DNA from 2 places in the Streptomyces sp. NPDC005281 genome. Region 1 is predicted to be linked to the other one. Evidence: riboswitches for the same ligand, from Rfam matches in the RefSeq annotation. Region 1 holds a riboswitch; the other holds the start of a gene.
What was found. Region 1 has a riboswitch for glycine ahead of gcvT (glycine cleavage system aminomethyltransferase GcvT). Riboswitches for the same ligand answer to the same signal wherever they lie in the genome.
Positions count from the first base shown of each region.

Region 2: linked by a shared signal. The riboswitch ahead of gcvP (aminomethyl-transferring glycine dehydrogenase) and the one ahead of gcvT (glycine cleavage system aminomethyltransferase GcvT) in region 1 are both predicted to bind glycine.

Region 1 is NZ_JBEXGX010000023.1:88,268-91,668, reverse strand. It holds gene gcvH (glycine cleavage system protein GcvH) at 1-378, opposite strand; gene gcvT (glycine cleavage system aminomethyltransferase GcvT) at 542-1,660, opposite strand; glycine riboswitch at 1,809-1,905, opposite strand; gene ABZV42_RS28830 (AAA family ATPase) at 2,081-2,749, shown strand; gene ABZV42_RS28825 (enhanced serine sensitivity protein SseB) at 2,813-3,401, shown strand, end outside.
Region 2 is NZ_JBEXGX010000007.1:9,339-12,739, reverse strand. It holds gene gcvP (aminomethyl-transferring glycine dehydrogenase) at 1-1,530, opposite strand, end outside; glycine riboswitch at 1,713-1,808, opposite strand; gene ABZV42_RS12110 (PRC-barrel domain-containing protein) at 1,921-2,289, shown strand; gene ABZV42_RS12105 (DNA polymerase IV) at 2,214-3,401, opposite strand, start outside.

The DNA of each region.
Region 1 (3,401 bases):
TCAGCCGGCCGTGAAGGCGGTGTACTCGTCGGCGGACATCAGGTCCTCGGGCTCGCCCGCGACGCGCACCTTGAACAGCCAGCCGCCCTCGAAGGGGGCGGAGTTGACCAGGGCCGGGTCGTCCACGACGTCCTGGTTGGCCTCGACGACCTCGCCGTTCACCGGGGAGTACAGGTCGCTGACGGACTTGGTCGACTCCAGTTCGCCGCAGGACTCGCCCGCGGCCACCGTGTCACCGACCTCCGGGAGCTGGGCGTAGACGACATCGCCGAGCGCGTTGGCCGCGAACTCGGTGATGCCGACCGTCGCGACGCCGTCCTCGGCGACGGACAGCCACTCGTGCTCCTTGCTGAAACGCAGCTGCTGGGGGTTGCTCATGGCCTGAATTCTCCTGTACGCGGTGGAGTGCTGATGGAGGGAAGCGTGGGTGACCGGGCGGATGTGCCCAGGGTCACGTCCAGGGGCCCGGCGGGCGCCACCCGTCAGGACCGGCGCCCGGCGGGCATCGGTGTCCTGCCGGTCCGGTCCGGCCGGCCCGGTGCTACTTCTGGCGCTTGTAGAACGGCAGCGCCACGACCTCGTACGGTTCGTGGCTGCCCCGGATGTCGACGCCCACACCGGTGGTGCCCGGCGCGGCGTGCACGGCGTCGACGTACGCCATCGCGATCGGCGTGCCCAGCGTGGGGGAGGGGGCGCCGGAGGTGATCTCGCCGATCACCTTGCCGTCGGCGACGACCGAGTACCCGGCGCGCGGCACCCGGCGGCCCTCGGCGATCAGGCCGACGAGGACCCGCGGCGGGTTCTGCTCGGCACGGGAGGCGGCCTCCTCCAGCGCGGCGCGCCCGACGAAGTCGCCGTCCTTCTCGAACTTCACGACCCGGCCGAGGCCGGCGTCGAAGGGGGTCAGCGCGGTGGTCAGCTCGTGGCCGTACAGCGGCATGCCGGCCTCCAGGCGCAGCGTGTCGCGGCAGGACAGACCGCAGGGCACGAGACCGGCCGGGGTGCCCGCGTCGGTGAGGGCCTGCCACACCTTCTCGGCGTCGGCGGGGGCGACGAACAGCTCGAAGCCGTCCTCGCCTGTGTAGCCGGTGCGGGCGATCAGGGCCGGAACACCGGCCACGGTGCCCGGCAGGCCCGCGTAGTACTTCAGGCCGTCGAGGTCCGCGTCGGTGACCGCCTTGAGGATGCCGGGGGACTCGGGGCCCTGCACGGCGATCAGCGCGTAGGCGTCACGGTCGTCGCGCACGACGGCGTCGAAACCGGCCGCTCGCCCGGTCAGCGCGTCCAGCACCACCTGGGCGTTGGAGGCGTTGGCGACGACCATGTATTCGTACTCGGCCAGCCGGTAGACGATCAGGTCGTCCAGGATGCCGCCGTCCTCCTGGCAGATCATCGTGTAGCGGGCGCGTCCGACGCCGACGGTGGCGATGTTGCCGACCAGCGCGTGGTTCAGCAGGGCCGCCGCCTCGGGGCCGGTGACGGTGATCTCGCCCATGTGGGAGAGGTCGAAGAGCCCGGCCTTAGTGCGGACGGCGACGTGCTCGTCGCGTTCCGAGCCGTAGCGCAGCGGCATGTCCCAGCCCGCGAAGTCGGTCATGGTCGCGCCGAGCGAGCGATGCAGGGCATCGAGCGCGGTGTGACGGGGTGCGTTGCTGCTCATCGGTCTGGCTCCCAAGGCATGACGGCGAGGTCGTTCCTCCCCATCTGTCATCGGAACCTGAGAGGTTCATCAAGACACCACGAAACGGTGGTCCTGATTTGCACCTTGGGTGGGGCCACTGGTTCAGCGGCCCGCTTTTCAGATGTGCCTCGCCCGCGCGGTAACGGGGCCTGAGAGATTCAAGGGAGGGACTTGCTCCTTCGGCGCCCGGGTACACGTACCCAGGACTCTCCCGCGCGGATTCAAGCGGCCGGTATGCAGTTGGCGCGGCCATCATCGCACGCGTTCCCCGATCGCGGCAGCCCGTCATCTGTGACGGGGCTGTGGCAGTCCGCGCACGGAAATGGGAAGCGCCGGGCATTACCTTCTCTTTACACTCGACGGAGATGGGACTCCACGTCCAAGGGGAGGACGGTCACGGTGAACAGGACCACGGCGTACGCGACGGCCACGGGTCTCGCACTGCCCGAGCAGGCCGGCGCACCGGCCCGAAAGGCCCGCGGACCGCTTCCGGCGGCCGTCGTGCGCGATCTGCGCGACCGGGTCGGGCACAGTCCGCACGGTCTCCGCTTCGGGGCCCGCGACCTCGTCGTGGTCACCGGACTGCCCGGCAGCGGCAAGTCGACGCTGATGCGGCGGGCGGTGCGGGGCCCGCGGGTCGACTCGCAGGACACCCGCGACCGCTGGGACGGCCGGATGGCCGGGCTGCTGCCGTACGCGCTCTACCGCCCCCTGGTCCGCCTCGCGCACTACGCCGGCCTGCGCCGTGCCCTGCGCGAGGGCGGCGGACTCGTCGTGCACGACTGCGGCACGCAGGCCTGGGTGCGGCGCTGGCTCGTCCGCGAGGCCCGGCGCCGCGGCGGCGCGCTGCACCTGCTGCTGCTCGACGTCACGCCGGGCACCGCGCTGGACGGTCAGCGCGAGCGCGGCCGGGGCGTGTCGCGCTACGCCTTCGCCCGCCATCGCGGCGCGGCCGCCCGGCTGCTGCGGGCCGCCGAGCGGGGAGACCTGCCCGAGGGCTGCGGCTCGGCGGTGCTGATCGACCGGGACGCGGCGGACGTGCTGCGCAGGATCGACTTCGGCCACTGACCGGTGGCGGTGGCCCACTAACCTTTCCAGCCGGAACAACGGTTCGAAGCAGGCGGTAGACAGATGGACTTTCCGGCACAGGCGCACCCCCATCCGCACGGCGGCTGGCCCGGCAACGAGCTGGAGGAGGTGCTGTCCGCCTCCCTCGGCATGCCCGCGGGCCCCTCGGCGGGCGCTCGCATCGTCGAGGTGCTCGGCCGCAGCTTCGTGTGGGTGCCGCTGCCCAACGGCGGCGGACCGCAGAGCGGTGCGCTCGATCTGCCCACGATGGACATCGGGGGCCAGGTGTACGTCCCCGTCTTCAGCTCCGAGGAGCAGTTCCGCCAGGTCGTCGGCAGTCACATGTCGTTCACGATCGCGCCCGCCGTGGAGTTCGCCCGCGGGCTTCCGCCGCAGGTCGGCCTCGCGGTGAACCCGGACGGTGTGGTCGGCGTACCGCTGCCGCCGATGGCCGTCGCCGAGCTGTGCCGGGCCGGGCGGTCCGAGCTGGACGGGGCCTCCAGCGGGGGCCGCGTGCGGCTCTTCGAGCCCGACTGGCAGGACGATCCGATGGACTTCCTCGCCGCGGCCTCGGCGGAGTTCGCCGCGACCGGCGTCGTCCTGAGCGCCCGTCGCTGTCTCGCCAGCATCGAGGGCGACGAACCGGTGATGT
Region 2 (3,401 bases), on a different contig from region 1:
CAGCGGGATCATGCCGCGGTCGAGCGCGTAGTCGCGGTCGGAGAGCTTGCGCAGGTAGCGCAGCATCGCGGTCTCGGAGCGGTGCTCGTGGAACACGGGGTGCGTCAGGTACGCGTCGGTGCGCAGCAGCGTGGCCGGCAGCGTGTCCTCGGTGCTCGCGTCGAGCGACTCGATGTCGCCCTCGACACCGAACGCGTTCCACACGGCGGCCAGCTGCTCGCGCGTGGTCGTCTCGTCGCACGAGATCGATACCTGGTCGGCGTCGACGGGATGGAGGTTGACGCCGTTCTCGCGAGCGGCGGCCACGGTCTCGGCGGCACGGCCAGGGACGCGCACGGTGAGCGTGTCGAAGTACGCGCCGTGGACGACCTCGACACCGCCGGCGATGAGCCCGGCGGCCAGGACCGTGGCGTAGCGGTGGGTACGCCGTGCGATGGTCCGCAGGCCGTCGGGGCCGTGGTAAACGGCGTACATGCCGGCCATGACGGCGAGCAGCACCTGAGCGGTACAGATGTTGCTCGTCGCCTTCTCGCGGCGGATGTGCTGCTCACGCGTCTGAAGGGCGAGGCGGTACGCCTTGTGCCCGTCCGCGTCCACGGACACGCCGACGAGGCGGCCGGGGAGGCTGCGCGCGAACTTCTCGCGGACCGCCATGTAACCGGCGTGCGGACCGCCGAAGCCCATCGGCACGCCGAAGCGCTGCGTGGTGCCGATGGCGATGTCCGCGCCGAGCTCGCCGGGCGAGGTCAGCAGGGTCAGGGCGAGCAGATCGGCGGCGACGGTGACGACCGCGCCCAGCTCGTGCGCCTGCTCGACGACCGGCTTGATGTGGCGTACGGCACCTGAGGCGCCCGGGTACTGGATGAGCACGCCGTTGATCTCGCGCCCGGCGAGGTCGGCCGGGATGCCGTCGCCGAGGTCGGCGACGACGATCTCGACGCCGGTCGGCTCGGCACGTGTCTCGATGACGGCGATGGTCTGCGGCAGCGCGTCCGCGTCGACCAGGAAGAGGCCCTTCTTGTTCTTGCCCATGCGGCGGGACAGCGCCATGGCCTCGGCGGCGGCGGTGCCCTCGTCGAGGAGGGACGCGCCGGAGGTCGGCAGCCCGGTCAGCTCGGCGACGACTGTCTGGAAGTTCAGCAGCGCCTCGAGGCGGCCCTGCGAGATCTCCGGCTGGTACGGCGTGTACGCGGTGTACCAGGCCGGGTTCTCCATGACGTTGCGCAGGATCACCGGCGGCGTGAACGTGCCGTAGTAACCGAGGCCGATCATCGAGCCGAGCACCTGGTTGCGGTCCGCGAGGGAGCGGAGCTCGGCCAGGACCTCGGCCTCGGTACGCGCGGCCGGCAGCTTCAGGGCCTCGGCGTTCTTGATCACATCCGGCACCGCGGCGGCGGTCAGCTCGTCGAGCGAGCCGTAGCCGACCTGCGCGAGCATCTTGGCCCGTGCTTCGGAGTCGGGTCCGATGTGGCGCTGCTCGAAGGGGATTCCCTGTTCGAGCTCGGAGAGCGGAATGCGAGGGGCGGTCATGGCGGAGGCCTCCTGGTCTGACGCGACCTTCGAGGGGCACCCCGGCACGGGTACCCCGACGGCCTCCCCCTCTGTCATCTCAACCTGAGAGTTTCACCGGACGGTCCTGCGGACGATCCGGCTTTCACCGTCGGTGAGGGCGGTGGCCATGGATCGGCACCCGCCCTGCTTTCCAGAGTGACCTCGTCCGTGCGGTACGTGAGCCTGAGAGATTCTGGGGAGGATTTGCTCCTTCGGCGCCTCCGGTGAAATCCGGAGGACTCTCCCGCACGGGATCAGCAGCCGCTTGCCAGCGTACCAGCGGCGGCCGGAGGACAGCTCGAGTGGCCGCCTTCACAGATGTGCTCTTTTGTAGTACTTACGGATGAGTTTGCGACCACTGGAGGGACCGTGCAGACCGACATCGATCCGCGCAACCTGATCGGCCGCAAGGCGTTCGACAGCAACGGCACCAAGATCGGCACGATCGACGAGGTCTACCTCGACGACGCGACCGGCGTCCCGGAATGGGCGGCCATACGCACCGGGCTGTTCAGCAGGGACGCCTTCGTACCCCTGGAGCCCAGCGAGATCATCGAGGGGACCCTGCGCATCCCCTTCGACCGGGCCCTGATCAAGGACGCCCCCGACTTCGGTGTCGGGCGCCACCTCTCACCCGAACAGGAGCTCCAGCTCTACCACCACTACGGCCTCGACGTGGCGTCGCCTCCGCCGCCGGACCGGGACTTCGGCCGGCTCGCGGGCTCGGAGGACGCCTGAGCCCCCGGGCCGGGGCCGCGCGTCCCGGCTTGCGACACCGACGGCCCGGGGCCTGCCGGCAGCCCGTCGGCGACCTCGGGTCTTCGCTCCACCAGGGGCAGCGGCTCGGCCGGCTCCAGCCGCGGATCGTCCGTCCTGAAGGTCCGCACCCGCCCGGGTCCCGAGTAGGGCGTCTCGAACCGCACGGTGACCCGGCCCAGGCCGCTCCCCTGCACCCAGCCGTGCCCGAACTCGGCATGCCGCACGTCGTGTCCGGAGGGCCAGCGCCGCTCCACGGGCGCCGTCTCCCCGGCCGCGGTGTGCTCCTCGGCCGGTTCGTCCGCGGTGTGCTCCTCGGCCGGCGGCTCGGCCACGGCCGCGGCCTGGGCGAACAGGTCCTCCTGCGTGTAGTCGGCGAGCCCTGAGACGCCGACTCCCAGCAGACGGACGCCACCGGTCGTGTCCACGCCCTCCAGCAGCCGGGCGGCGGCCTCCCGCACGACGCCGGGATCGTCCGTGGGCCCGCGCAGCGTCTCGGACCGGGTCAGGGTCGAGAAGTCGTACCTGCGCACCTTCAGCACGATCGTCCGCCCCGACAGCCCGGCCCCGCGCAGCCGCCCCACACACCGGTCCGCCAGCCGCTGCACCTCCAGCTCAACCCGGACCCGGTCGTGGATGTCCACGTCGTAGGTGTCCTCGACCGACACCGACTTGGTCTCCCGCTCCGCCACCACGGACCGCTCGTCGCGGGCCAGCGCCATCGCGAACAGCCCGTGTCCATGAGCCTTCCCCAGCAGCCGTACGAGCTCGTCCTCGCCCGCCTCGGCGAGGTCCTCGACGGTCGTGATGCCGGCCCTGCGCAGATGGTCGCCGGTGGCCGGCCCGACGCCCGGCAGCGTCCGCACCGTCATCGGCCCCAGCAGCGCCCGCTCGGTGCCGGGCTCGATCAGGACGAGGCCGTCGGGCTTGGCCTGCTCCGAGGCGATCTTCGCCAGCATCTTGGAGGCGGCGAGCCCCACCGACCCCGTGAGTCCCGTGACGGCCCGGATGTCCGCGCGCAGCTTGGCACCGGCCAGCCGGGCGGAGGCCTCGTCCCAGGCCGTCCCGCCCGCCTCCAGGTCCACGAAGGCCTC